3 regions of the Streptomyces sp. NPDC096176 genome follow, and region 1 is predicted to be linked to each of the others. Evidence: riboswitches for the same ligand, from Rfam matches in the RefSeq annotation. Region 1 holds a riboswitch; each other region holds the start of a gene.

Region 1 (4,203 bases):
CGCGAAGGCGGTTGGCTGCGGGCAGGCTGAGGAGGCCGGTCGGGCGGTCCGTCACCCGGGTCCGAGTCGGCAAGGAGCACGCCGGAGCACATGAGAGACTGGTCTAGACAACCCGCCAAGACTTGAAGGGCAACACCATGGCTGAGCGCCGCGTCAACGTCGGCTGGGCCGAGGGCCTTCACGCCCGCCCCGCGTCCATCTTCGTCCGGGCCGCGACGGCTTCCGGCGTTCCTGTGACGATCGCCAAGATCGACGGCACGCCGGTCAACGCCGCCTCCATGCTTGCCGTGCTCGGTCTCGGCGCCCAGGGCGGCGAGGAAATCGTCCTCGCCTCCGACGCGGACGGCGCGGAGGCCGCCCTGGACCGCCTGGCCAAGCTGGTGGCGGAGGGCCTCGACGAGCTCCCCGAGGCCGTCTGAGCGCTCGGCTCGCGAGGCGCGCGGCATGAGGCGCGTGGCACGGGCGGAGCACGCACCACCCCACGGTGGCGCGACGCCGTGCGGAGCACACCGCCCCCGCGGCAGAGCAGGAATCACGCACGACAAAGCCGCGGCGCTTCGAATTCAGAAGTGCCGCGGCTTTTCGCTTACTGCTCCCCCGAGCAATTCCGGGCAGCATAAAACGACCCGGCTCCACCGCTTCCCTTTTGTATACGCCGCCTGTTAATTCCGGCCGCTCGCCGTGTTTACGGCAGGTTGCGAAGTCCTCACCCGCACCGTGCGCCGCAGCCGGTGCGCCGCCGCGACCCGCTCGGCGTGCAGGGCGGTCAGCGCCCGCGCGCGCTCGGCGTCGCGGCGCGCCACGGCGTCCACGATCGCCCCGTGCTCGGCCCAGGACTCGACCGGCTCGGCCGGCTGCTCCACGGCGTACATCCAGGCGGTCTTGTGCCGCAGCTGAATCAGCAGAGCCGTCAGACCGGGGCTGCCGCAGGCCTGGGCGAGGGTCTCGTGGAACCAGGCGTCGAGGGAGCGCAGGTCCTCGCCCTGTCCCCGCCGCGCCCTGTCCCGGCCCAGTCTGACCAGGCCGCGCAGCACCTTCAAATGCGCTTCCGTGCGCCGCTGGGCGGCGCGCGCCGCGCCCAGCGGCTCCAGCAGCATGCGGATCTCGAGGAGGTCGGCGGCCTCCTGCTCGGTGGGCTCGGCGACGCAGGCGCCCGCGTGCCGCCGGGTGACGACGAACCCCTCCGACTCCAGGGTGCGCAACGCCTCGCGCACGGGAACGCGGGAGACTCCGTAGCGGCGTGCCAGCTGCTCCTCGGTGAGCCGACTGCCGCGTTCGAACACGCCGGAGACGATGTCTTCGCGGATCGCCGTGCATACCGAGTGCGCGGGAATGCGCATGACCGAACCTCCGCCTTGATCCGAGCGAAACGCAACTGATTGACGCGTGTTCCCGTGACTCTATTGCAATGCGCTCGATTTTCCGACGGCAGGCGGGAATCCATGGAACCTTTTGAATGAGCGGGCAATCGCGGAATGGCGGAAACGCCACGCAAAACGCCGAAGGCCCCCGGCGGGGATGCCGGGGGCCCTCGGACACTGCTGGGGCGGGTCAGACGCTGACGCCGTGCGAGCGCAGGTAGGCGACGGGGTCGATGTCGGAGCCGTAGTCCGCGGTGGTCCGGGCCTCGAAGTGCAGGTGCGGGCCGGTCGAGTTGCCGGTCGAGCCGGAGAGACCGATCTGCTGGCCGGGGGTGACCTGCTGGCCGACGGAGACTCCGATGGACGACAGGTGGCCGTACTGCGTGTAGGTGCCGTCGTTCATGCGGATGACGATGTTGTTGCCGTACGCGCCGCCCCAGCCGGCCTCGACCACGGTGCCGGAGCCGACGGCGACGACCGAACTGCCGGACGCAGCGCGGAAGTCGACTCCCGAGTGGCTGCCGGAGGACCACAGGGTGCCACCGGTCTTGTAGCCGGTGGTCACGAAGGAGCCGGCGATGGGGAGCCGGAAGGAGTTCAGGCGCTTGCGCTCGGCCTCGCGGGCGGCGCGCTCCTCGGCCTCGCGGGCCGCCTTGGCGCGGGCCTCGGCCTTGCGCTTCGCCTCGGCCTCGGCCTTTGCCTTCGCCCGCGCCTCGGCGGCGGCCTCCTCGGCCTCCCGCTCCTGGGCGGCGGCCTGGTCGGCTATCTCGTCGGCGATCGATCCCATGGAGACGATATGAGTGAGACCGGTGTCCTCGACGGGAGCGGCCTCGGCGTCGGCGGCGAGCGCCGGGGAGGCGAAGCTGCCGATGACGCCGGTGGTGGCGAGGGCAGCGACGCCCGCGAGGTTCGCCCTGCGGCGCGTCAGGCGGCTCGGGGCACGGTGCTTCCCGGTGGCACGGGTGAACGCCATGAAGAGGCTGGTCCTTTCCTTCCTTCTCGCCTACCGGGTTAGCTGACGGGTTCGGAGCAGGAAGGTCTCCTACGGGCCCCTCCGCGCGGGCGAAGGCGTCCGATTCACCCCAGGGACTTCGTGGGTCCCCGGCTCCCCAGGCTCGCGCCTGACGGGGACTCGGCGATGACTGTCCGATGCCACGGGTGCGGCGATCTTCTGGCGAACAGCCGGATCGACGCTAGGCAGCTCATCTGTCAATCACCAAACGGACAGCCCATTTTGTAGCGCATGCCACAGAGCAGAACGGCCATCTCCCTCACAAAAGCGACAAAGGGCGGAACCCCGGCAAACGATCCGAAGCCGGGGTTCCACTTGGGCACCACATGCCCGTTTCGAACTGTATGACCGATAAGCGACTTTCAATCAGCCCGTGACGACGGTCACTTCACCGATCCCGAGGGCCTTGACCGGTTCCTCGATCTGCGCCGCGTCACCGACGAGCACGGTGACCAGCCGGTCCACCGGGAAGGCGTTGACCACCGCCGCCGTGGCCTCCACCGTGCCCGTCTCCGCCAGCCGCAGATACAGCTGTGCCTGGTAGTCGTCCGGAAGGTGCTGCTCGACCTGATCGGCCAGCGTGCCCGCCACGGACGCCGCCGTCTCGTACTTCAGCGGCGCGACGCCCACCAGGTTCTGCACGGCGACATCGCGCTCTGCCTCGGTGAGCCCCTCGGCCGCAAGCGTGCGGAGCACCTTCCACAGGTCCTCGAGCGCCGGGCCGGTGTTGGGGGTGTCCACGGAGCCGCTGATGGCGAGCATCGAGGCGCCCGAACCGTCCGGCGCGGAGCGCAGCACCTGGGCGAAGGCCCGCACCCCGTAGGTGTACCCCTTCTCCTCGCGGAGCACGCGGTCGAGGCGGGAGGTGAGGGTGCCGCCGAGGCAGTACGTGCCCAGCACCTGGGCGGGCCAGACGCGGTCGTGGCGGTCCGCACCGATACGGCCGATGAGCAGCTGCGTCTGCACGGCGCCGGGGCGGTTGACGATGACCACCCGGCCGGTGTCGTCGGCGCTGATCGCCGGCACGGGGCGGGGCTCCGCGCTGTCGCCCGTCCAGGTGCCCAGCGTCTCGGCGAGGACGGCGTTCAGGTCGACGCCGGTGAGGTCGCCGACGACCACCGCTGTCGCGGTGGCGGGGCGCACGTGCGCATCGAAGAAGGCACGCACGGCCGCCGAGTCGATCCGGGCCACGGTCTCCTCGGTGCCCTGGCGCGGGCGCGAGACACGCAGATCGGCCGGGAAGAGCTCCTTGGACAGCTGCTTTGCGGCCCGGCGGCCCGGGTTGGCCGTCTCGTGCGGGATCTCGTCGAGGCGGTTGCGGACCAGCCGCTCGACCTCGCCGTCCGCGAAGGCAGGGGCGCGCAGCGCCTCGGCGAGCAGGCCGAGAGCCTTGTGCAGCCGGGAGACCGGAACTTCCAGCGAGACCCGGACGCCTGGGTGGTCGGCGTGCGCGTCGAGTGTGGCGCCGCAGCGCTCCAGCTCGGCGGCGAACTCCTCGGCGGAGTGCTTGTCAGTGCCCTCGGAGAGCGCGCGCGCCATGATCGTGGCGACACCGTCGATGCCCTCGGGCTCGGCGTCCAGCGGGGCGTCGAGCGAGATCTCGACGGCCACCACCTGCTGGCCGGGGCGGTGGCAGCGCAGCACCGTCAGGCCGTTGTCGAGAGTGCCGCGCTCGGGCGCCGGAAAGGCCCAGGGGCGGGGGGCGCCCGCCTTCGGCTGCGGGTGGAAGTCCATGGTCACGGCAGCGTCGCTCACTGGTCCGTCCCCTCGTGCTCGTTCTCGTCGGCCGCTTCGGTCTCTTCGGCGATCGGTTCGTAGACCAGCACCGCC
Region 2 (4,203 bases), on a different contig from region 1:
TCGAAGCCGGTGGTCACCATGACGGTGCCCACCGAGCGCGTGAGGTCGGCGACGGCCCGTTCGAAGCGCTCGGCGACGGCGTCCGGGTCGGAGCCGGGCCTGATGATGTCGTTGCCACCGGCGCAGAAGGTCACCAGGTCGGGCGCGAGTTCCTTGGCCCTGGGCACCTGCTCCTCGACGATCTGGTCGAGGAGACGCCCGCGTACGGCGAGGTTGGCGTACCTGAAGGTGTGTTCCGGCCTACGGTCGGCGAGCAGGACCGCGAAACGGTCCGCCCAGCCGACGTATCTCCCGTCGGGCCCCGGGTCCCCCACGCCCTCGGTGAAGCTGTCACCGATCGCCGCGTACGACCCGAATGCGTTACTGATCTCTGTTCTCGAATCGTCTGCCACGAGAGCACATCTTTCCTTTACGGATGTGACCTACGCGACCGTAAGGAGGGGTTGACGCGGGGTGATCTTTGCCACCGGTCAAGATTCGGCCAACCCGGAATACGCGGAAGCCCCCGCTCCGCGTTGTGCGGGGCGGGGGCTTGCCGACGTGGACCGCCGGCCGGTGCTTGCCGCACCGGAGGCGAACACCATGTCAGATCACCTGGGACCCAGGGCGATCGGACGGTTCGGAGGGGTCAGAGGGAGACGCCGTGCTCCCGGAGGTAGGCCAGCGGGTCGATGTCGGAGCCGTAGCTCGGGCCGGTCCGGATCTCGAAGTGCAGGTGCGGGCCGGAGGAGTTGCCCGTGGAGCCGGAGAGGCCGATCTGCTGACCACCGGACACGGACTGACCGCTGGAGACGCCCAGCGAGGAGAGGTGGGCGTACTGGGAGTAGGTGCCGTCCGTGTGCTGGATGACGACCTCGTTGCCGTACGAGCCGCTCCAGCCGGCAGAGACGACGGTGCCGGCTCCGACGGCCTTCACGGAGGTGCCGGAGGAGGCGGCGAAGTCGACACCGGTGTGGTAACCGCTGGACCACATGGCGCCGGAGGCGCGGTACGGCGTGGTGACGCCCGCGTCGACCGGGGCGGAGAAGCCGGACGCCGGGGTGGATGCCTCCTTCGCGGGAGCCTCCTTCGCCGGAGCCTCGGCCTGCGGCGCGGCGGGCCGCGAGTCGTCGCGCGAGGGACGGGTCTGCGACTCGGAGCGGGGCTCGGGGTCGTTCTTGACCTTGGACTTGGCGCCGATCGTCAGCTCGAGACCCGGGTGGATCAGCGCGGGGTCGGCGCCTATGGCGCGGCGGTTGTCGTTGAAGAGCTGCTTCCAGCCGCCGCGGACGTTCTGCTCTTCCGCGATCTTCGACAGGTAGTCGCCGGCGACGACGGTGTACGTCTTCGGGGCCTTCTTGGCGCCCTGAAGGGCGGCAGCCTCGACGGCGCCGGGGGCCGCGGTGGCGGCCTGCTCCGGAGCTGTGGCCGGTGCCGCCGCGGGTGCGGCGTTGGCGGAGGTGGCGCCGAACAGGGGCAGCGCGATGGCGGCGCCACCCGTACCGGCGACAACGAAGCCACGGGTGATCGGGTTGGTCTTGGGACGGCGGTGCTTACCCTTTGCGGGCATGGCGCTTTCCTCTCCGGCGCCTGCGAGGTGAGCTGTCGGGTTCGGGCTGGAGATGCCCGGTCGTGAACGTGCACGACTTCACCCCAAGCCGTCCGAATTAACCGGAATCGGCGTACTACCTGGGTCCCCCGCTCCTGCCACACGTGGGTGGGTTCGAATTCCGGTCGGCGGCAGGATTAGGCGGTCCGTCCGGATTGAGCGTGACCGTAGGCGAGTCGGGCAGTCCCGGACAAGCCACGATTTTCCCCGATCAATGACGGGGGTGATATCAACAGGGATTTCCCGGTCACCCTCCGTGGACAACGGAGCATCAATTCCCTTGCCGAGGAGGGAATTCGTGTCACCGACGCGGCCACAGAACGTCACGGATATGACGCTGCTCACGGACCGCAGCCCATCCCCCCTGCTTACGGGGCACGTTATGCCTAAACAGCTAATTCGGACAGAACATACATTTAGCCATCTACTCCCGCACTTACCGCAGCGCGCTACGGCCCCTCGCTTTCCACCTCCACCGAAGGAGCAAGAATGTGGCCGCCGGTCACGGCCACGAGGGGGCGATACCGCTCCCTGCCACCGTCGCCCGTAATGAACGCACTCGATACAGATGCACCATTTCGCCCCCACCGGTGAGGGGCACCCCTTCGCAGGACCGGACAGGTCCCCGTACATCACCCGCCGTGCGGACCGTCGGGGCTGCGCACCCGAGGAAATCGGCACGCGTCCGTCAACACCGTTGGTTCATGGCCGAGATGAGTGCCTCATGAACGAGTGTCGTATGGTCGAAGCCGCGCCATCGTCGGCGACCAGCGCCGACGGCAGTACCTGAAGGAGTCCTCGTGACGCAGCAGCTGCCGCAGGCCCCCTCGACAGAGCCGGAGCTGACCGGTGTCCGCAACTTCCGGGACGTGGGCGGACTGCCGACCGTGGACGGGCGGCGGGTGCGGCACGGCCGGCTTTTCCGCAGCGGACACCTGGCGCACGCGACGGCGAGCGACGCGGCGTTCCTCACGACCCTGGGACTGCACACGATCTTCGACTTCCGCAACGCCGCCGACCAGCGGCTGGAGGGCCCGGACGTCGAGCTGCCCGGCGTGCGCAATGTGAATCTGCCGCTGAGCGACCCGGCCGACGGCGCCGAGTTCTGGAAGATGGTCCGGGACGGCAATCTCGATCAGCTCAAGGCCATCCTCGACGACGGCAAGGGCGCAGGGCGGATGATCGCCTCGTACCGCATGATCGTCAAGGAGCGGACGGCCGAGCACAGCCAGGTTCTGCACGCACTGGCCGAGGACAGCGTCCCGGCCCTGATGCACTGCGCCGCCGGCAAGGACCGCGCCGGGCTGTCGATCGCCGTGTCACTGCTGGCCGTCGGCGTGGAGCGGGACGCGATCGAGGCGGACTACCTCAAGTCCAACGACCCGCACCGCCGTTACAAGGTCCGGCGCACCGACAGCTCCCCCACCGGAATGTCCCCCGAGGTGATGGAACTGCTCAGCCCGCTCTTCGACGCCCGCGCCGAGTACCTGGCCGCGGCCTTCGACGCGATCGAGGAGAACTGGGGCACACCGGAGCGGTACCTCACCGAGGGCCTCAAGCTCTCCCGCGAAACCCGCGAGCGGCTGCGCACACGACTTCTCGAAGAGGGCTGAGGCACCGGGTCACTGGTTCTGGCCACCCACCAGGAACAGCAGGTAGAGGAATCCGGCGATGACGTGGCCCGCGATCAGATAGAGGAAGAGCCGGATCACCAGCCCGCGGGGAAACCGCTCCTCACTGGAGCTCTCGCCGCCCGTGGCGCGTCGGTCCAAGGGGTCGTGGGACATGCCTTCGATCGCCTTCCTTACCGGTCAGAGGTGGGGTGCAGTTCCGAACTCTGCAGCAGTGTGTGCACGAACAGCAGCTCGGCCCCCTCGGGGCCGGAGGCGGCGATGCGGTGCGGGGTGAGCGAATCGAAGTGCGCGCTGTCTCCGGGAGCCAGGTCGTACACCGTGTCGCCGAGGGTGAGACGGAGCCGTCCCTCCACGACATGGAGCCACTCCTCGCCCGGGTGCACGCGCTCCAGATCTCCCTGGACACCGTACGGGACCGTCACACGGAGGGCCTGCATCGCCCGGCCGGGGGCTCCGGCCCGTCGGTAGTGCCAGCCGTCGGCCGCCGCGGGTTCCCGGCGGGCGCGGACGACCGGGTCCTTCTCCAGCGGCTGCTCGCCGAGAAGCTCCGCCACCGTCGTACCGTAGATCCGGGCAAGGGCGAGCAGCATCGGCAGCGAGGGCTGTCGCCGGCCCGTCTCCAGTCGGGAGAGGTGGGCGGGTGACAGTCCCGCCCGCTGGGCGGCCGACTCGAGGGTGAGTCCGCGGCGGCGGCGCAGTTCACGCAGCCGGGGCGCCATCTCGGGCAGCTCGTCACGCGCCGGCTCGACGGGGGTGGTCATGCCTCCATTGCGCCAGAATCCTGCCTCTGAGGCAAATTCCTTGCCCCAGAGGCAAAACCCCTCACCCGCGCCGTTGACGCCGATCGCGGCAGCCCGACGCCCCGGGCCCGGCTCAGCGGTTCGCGACCGCCTGCCTCACCAGTGTCTTGCCGAAGTCCCACATCAGCCCGCCGCCCCCATGGGCGTCTTCCATCACGGCTTCGAACGCCGTCACGAAGCG
Region 3 (4,203 bases), on a different contig from region 1:
GATGGGCCGCGCGGCGGAGATGATCGGCACCACACCGGCTTTTCTGCGCGCCCTGGGCGACGCCCGGCTCATCACTCCGCTGCGGTCGGAGGGCGGCCACCGCCGCTACTCCCGCTACCAGCTGCGCATCGCCGCCCGGGCCCGTGAACTCGTCGACCAGGGAACCCCGGTCGAGGCCGCCTGCCGGATCATCATCCTCGAGGACCAACTCGACGAAGCCCTCCGCCTCAACGAGGAGCTGCGCCGGGCCGGCTCCCAGTGAGCCGGCATCCGGCCCCGACGGCGAGGGCCGCTCCCGTAGGACTGACGGACGACATGCCGTGGATGTGACCGCCTCGGCGGGGCCGGAACGGTAAGTGGATTTGATCTTGCTCCGGATGGCGTAAGGTTGTGTTCACCGACGCGGGGTGGAGCAGCTCGGTAGCTCGCTGGGCTCATAACCCAGAGGTCGCAGGTTCAAATCCTGTCCCCGCTACTGATGGCCACGGCCCGGCAGACGATCGAGAGATCGACTGCCGGGCCGTTGTTGTTCTTCCGGCCGTACCCCCGTTTTCCGGCCGTGCCCGTCTTCTTCCGGCCGTACTCCGTGCGTGCCCGGCGCCCGTCCGTCGCCCGGTTGGACGACGGGGAGTCGCTGCGCGGTGCGTCGGCGCTCAGCCTGGGGAGGGCGCGGCAAAGTCCGCGGCCGTCAGCGGACCCGGTAGGAGAGCACCCTTGGGACAGGAGTCGCGAGACCAGGCCGGCTCCCGGAGCGCCCCGTGGCCCGTACGCGTGCTGCCGGCCCTGATGATCGTCGGCGGTGTCGTCTTCGACCTCCTCACCCCCGCCCGCTTCACCGCGGTACCGCTCTTCGCCGCAGCCCCGCTCATCGCGGCGCCCGTCGTCAGCTGGGTCACGACGCTGCTGACCGGGATCGCGGCGGTGATCGCCGTCAGCGGCCTCCATGTCGTGAACCGGACCGCCGCGCAGATCACGGCGGTCACGGAGACGACCACGCTGCTGACGGTCGCCGCCCTCGCACTGCTCATCAATCGTGTCGTACGGCGCAGCGGGGAGAAGCTCGCCTCGGCCCGGGTCATCGCGGAGACCGCGCAGCGGGCCGTGCTGCCCGAGCCGGTCGAGCGGATCGGCGGCCTGCACATCGCCGCTCGGTACGAGGCGGCGCAGGCGGACGCGTTCATCGGCGGCGACCTCTTCGCCGTGCAGGACACCCAGCACGGGGTACGGCTCGTCGTCGGCGATGTGCGGGGCAAGGGACTGGGCGCGGTCGGGACGGTGGCCGTGATCATCGGAGCGTTCCGTGAGGCGGCCGAGCAGGAGAGCTCCCTGGAGGGCGTGGCCCAGCGGCTGGAGCGGGCGCTCCGGCGCGAGGGCATCCGACGGGAGGGGCTCGACCTCGTCGAGGGGTTCACCACCGCCGTGCTGGGCGAGATCCCGCGCGGCCGGGCCTTGGTACGGCTGGTGAACCGTGGCCATCCGGAGCCGCTTGTGCTGCGTGCCGACGGCGGTGTCGACGTGCTCGAGCCGTCGGAGGCGGCGCTGCCGCTGGGAATGGGTGAGTTGGGGTCGTGGTCGGACAGGGCGGACGAGTATCCGCTGCCCGACGGGGCGACGCTGCTGCTCTATACGGACGGGGTGACGGAGGCGCGCGACGACCGGGGGGTCTTCTACGATCCCGTCGAGCGGCTCGGGGGACGTCTTTTCCCGGGGCCGGACGAGCTTCTGGACGCACTGATCGACGATGTCCGCCGGCACACGGGCGGCGGGTCGAACGACGACATGGCGCTGCTGGCGGTCGCCCGGCCCGCGGCGGGCGGGCCGGAACGGCGCCGGACGATGCCGGTGGTCCCGGCGTACCCGTCCTGATTGCGGTGCGTAGTCGTAGCACACCCCTCCGCATAACAGCTGACACACCATCAGGAACACGGGCCCGTCTGACGTTTGATCAAGTCGCCCGGGTCCGGCCGCTTCTGTCCGGTTAAGTCCCGGCCGAAGCCGTTAACGATCACCCGGAACAGCTTGGATTCCAGCCCCGGCGTCTATTAACGTTCGATAACGCAGCGCGGTCGTCCCAGCCGTCGTAAGAGGCGGCACCGTGCGCACGCGCCGAATCCCGCAAGGGAACCGGGGAACCACTCATTGGGGTGAATCGGGCACCTTTTGCCGCTCCGTCGAGCGGCCGAGGTACTCGTAGGAGACCTTCCTGCTCCGAACCCGTCAGCTAACCCGGTAGGCGATAAGGAAGGAAGGAGAACGCCTTCGTGGCGTCCAACATGCCTGCCCCCGAGGCCCGCTTCGCGTCCGAACGCTTCGGCGACGACGCACCCGAGCGGACCTGGGAGGAGTGGAATCCCACCGAGGACTCCATCCGCCCGGTGCGCGGTCGGCACCGCGTCATCAAGCAGCGGGGCGGGCTCGCCCGCAGCTCCACGGTGCTCGGAGTCGGCGTGATCGCCGCTGTCGGTGCGGGCGGCATAGCCACCGCGCAGGACAAGCCCGCGGTCTCCATATCTCTGCCCGACGCCATCACCGACAAACTCCCCGACGCCAAGTCCCTTCCGGGCGTGGGATCCCTGATCTCGGACGACTCCGTGGACTCCGCCGCGCAGGCGAACACGGCGCCGCTCACCGCCGCGACGACCGTCGCCGACGGCGGCACAAGCTCCGCTCAGGGGGCGGGCGCGGGCGAGGCACTGCGCGCCCGCATCCTCCAGCAGGCCGAGCAGCAGCAGGCGGAGGCGGACGCCGAGGCGAAGGCAGCGGCGGAGACGCTCGCCGCCGAGCAGGCCGCGGCAGCTGCCGAGAAGCAGCAGAGCGCGGCGGAAGCCAAGGCCGCAGAGGAGAAGCGCAAGGCCGAGGAGGCCGCGCGGGCCAAGGCGGAGGCAGAGCGTCTCGCCGAGCTCGCCAAGAGCTTCGCCCTCCCCACCTCTTCGTACACTCTCACCTCCACGTACGGCGAGTCCGGCTCCATGTGGTCCTCCGGGCAGCACACCGGCCTCGACTTCGCCGCCCCGACGGGCACCCCGGTCAAGGCCGTGCACGGCGGCACGGTCAAGTCCGCGGGCTGGTCCGGCTCCTACGGCTACCGCATCGTGCTCGAGCTCGACGACGGCACCGAGATCCTGTACGCCCACCTGTCGTCGATGACGGCGAGCGCCGGCCAGAAGGTGACGACCGGCGAAACCATCGGACGCGTCGGCGCCACGGGCAACGTCACCGGGCCGCACCTGCATCTTGAGGTGCACACCACGGGCGGCTCCGGCATCGACCCCATGGCGTGGCTGCGCGGCAAGGGCCTCACGGTCTGACCCCCTGCCCGGTACGGGACCACCGCGGCGCCTCGGACACCACTGAACGAGGCACCCGGCGACTCCTGTGCCGGGCATACCCATGTCTCCGGCAGCCCGGGCGCACCCCCCGATGCCAGGGCTGCCGGAATACGCCGGGGAAGACGAGTTGTTGATCAGCGCATGGCCTCCTCACGCACTCTCGGCTCCTCCGACCTCAGCGTCTTTCCGCTCGCCCTCGGCGGCAACGTCTTCGGCTGGACGGCCGACGAGACGCGGACCTTCGCCGTGCTCGACGCATACACCTCCGCAGGAGGCAATTTCGTCGACACCGCCGACAGTTACTCGTCCTGGGTGCCCGGAAACGAGGGCGGCGAGTCGGAGACGCTCATCGGCAAGTGGCTCGCCGCCCGCGGCAACCGCTCCGAGGTCGTCGTCGCCACCAAGGTCGGCGCCCACCCTCGGCACCAGGGCCTCTCCGCCACCACGATCAAGGCCGCGGCGGAGGAGTCGCTGGCCCGGCTGGGGACCGACTACATCGACCTCTACTACACCCACTTCGACGACCCGTCCGTGCCCGTCGAGGAGATCATCACCGCCCTCGACCAGCTGGTGAAGGAAGGCAAGGTCCGCGCGATCGCCGCCTCCAACCTCAGCGCCGAGCGGCTCCAGGCCTCCCTGGACTTCTCCGAGCGGGAGGGCCTCGCCCGCTACACGGCGCTGCAGCCGCACTACAACCTGGTCTCGCGCCACACATACGAGGGCGAGCTCCAGGAAACCGCCGCCCGCGCCGGACTCGCCGCCGTCCCCTACTACGCGCTCGCGTCCGGCTTTCTCACCGGCAAGTACCGGCCGGGCGCCGCGGTGGAGAGCGCCCGGGCCCAGGGCGCGTCCAAGCACCTGGAGTCGGAGCGGG

The links. A riboswitch is a leader RNA that binds a small molecule or an ion and turns the genes downstream of it on or off. The one in region 1 is predicted to bind cyclic di-AMP.
Region 2: another riboswitch for cyclic di-AMP. It lies ahead of ACIQ7Q_RS32165 (peptidoglycan DD-metalloendopeptidase family protein); the one in region 1 lies ahead of ACIQ7Q_RS27175 (M23 family metallopeptidase).
Region 3: another riboswitch for cyclic di-AMP. It lies ahead of ACIQ7Q_RS34570 (M23 family metallopeptidase); the one in region 1 lies ahead of ACIQ7Q_RS27175 (M23 family metallopeptidase).

What each region holds. Positions count from the first base shown of each region.
Region 1 covers NZ_JBIWFV010000011.1:113,640-117,842, reverse strand. The annotation lists gene ACIQ7Q_RS27185 (HPr family phosphocarrier protein) at 138-419, shown strand; gene ACIQ7Q_RS27180 (GntR family transcriptional regulator) at 663-1,340, opposite strand; gene ACIQ7Q_RS27175 (M23 family metallopeptidase) at 1,552-2,334, opposite strand; cyclic di-AMP (ydaO/yuaA leader) riboswitch at 2,348-2,509, opposite strand; gene ACIQ7Q_RS27170 (M16 family metallopeptidase) at 2,740-4,107, opposite strand; gene ACIQ7Q_RS27165 (M16 family metallopeptidase) at 4,125-4,203, opposite strand, start outside.
Region 2 covers NZ_JBIWFV010000017.1:80,449-84,651, forward strand. The annotation lists gene ACIQ7Q_RS32160 (SGNH/GDSL hydrolase family protein) at 1-392, opposite strand, end outside; gene ACIQ7Q_RS32165 (peptidoglycan DD-metalloendopeptidase family protein) at 629-1,549, opposite strand; cyclic di-AMP (ydaO/yuaA leader) riboswitch at 1,552-1,709, opposite strand; gene ACIQ7Q_RS32170 (tyrosine-protein phosphatase) at 2,389-3,201, shown strand; gene ACIQ7Q_RS32175 (DUF6126 family protein) at 3,211-3,375, opposite strand; gene ACIQ7Q_RS32180 (helix-turn-helix domain-containing protein) at 3,393-3,983, opposite strand; gene ACIQ7Q_RS32185 (aspartate aminotransferase family protein) at 4,096-4,203, opposite strand, start outside.
Region 3 covers NZ_JBIWFV010000026.1:3,563-7,765, forward strand. The annotation lists gene ACIQ7Q_RS34555 (MerR family transcriptional regulator) at 1-262, shown strand, start outside; tRNA gene ACIQ7Q_RS34560 (tRNA-Met) at 402-475, shown strand; gene ACIQ7Q_RS34565 (PP2C family protein-serine/threonine phosphatase) at 715-1,866, shown strand; cyclic di-AMP (ydaO/yuaA leader) riboswitch at 2,095-2,251, shown strand; gene ACIQ7Q_RS34570 (M23 family metallopeptidase) at 2,262-3,308, shown strand; gene ACIQ7Q_RS34575 (aldo/keto reductase) at 3,471-4,203, shown strand, end outside.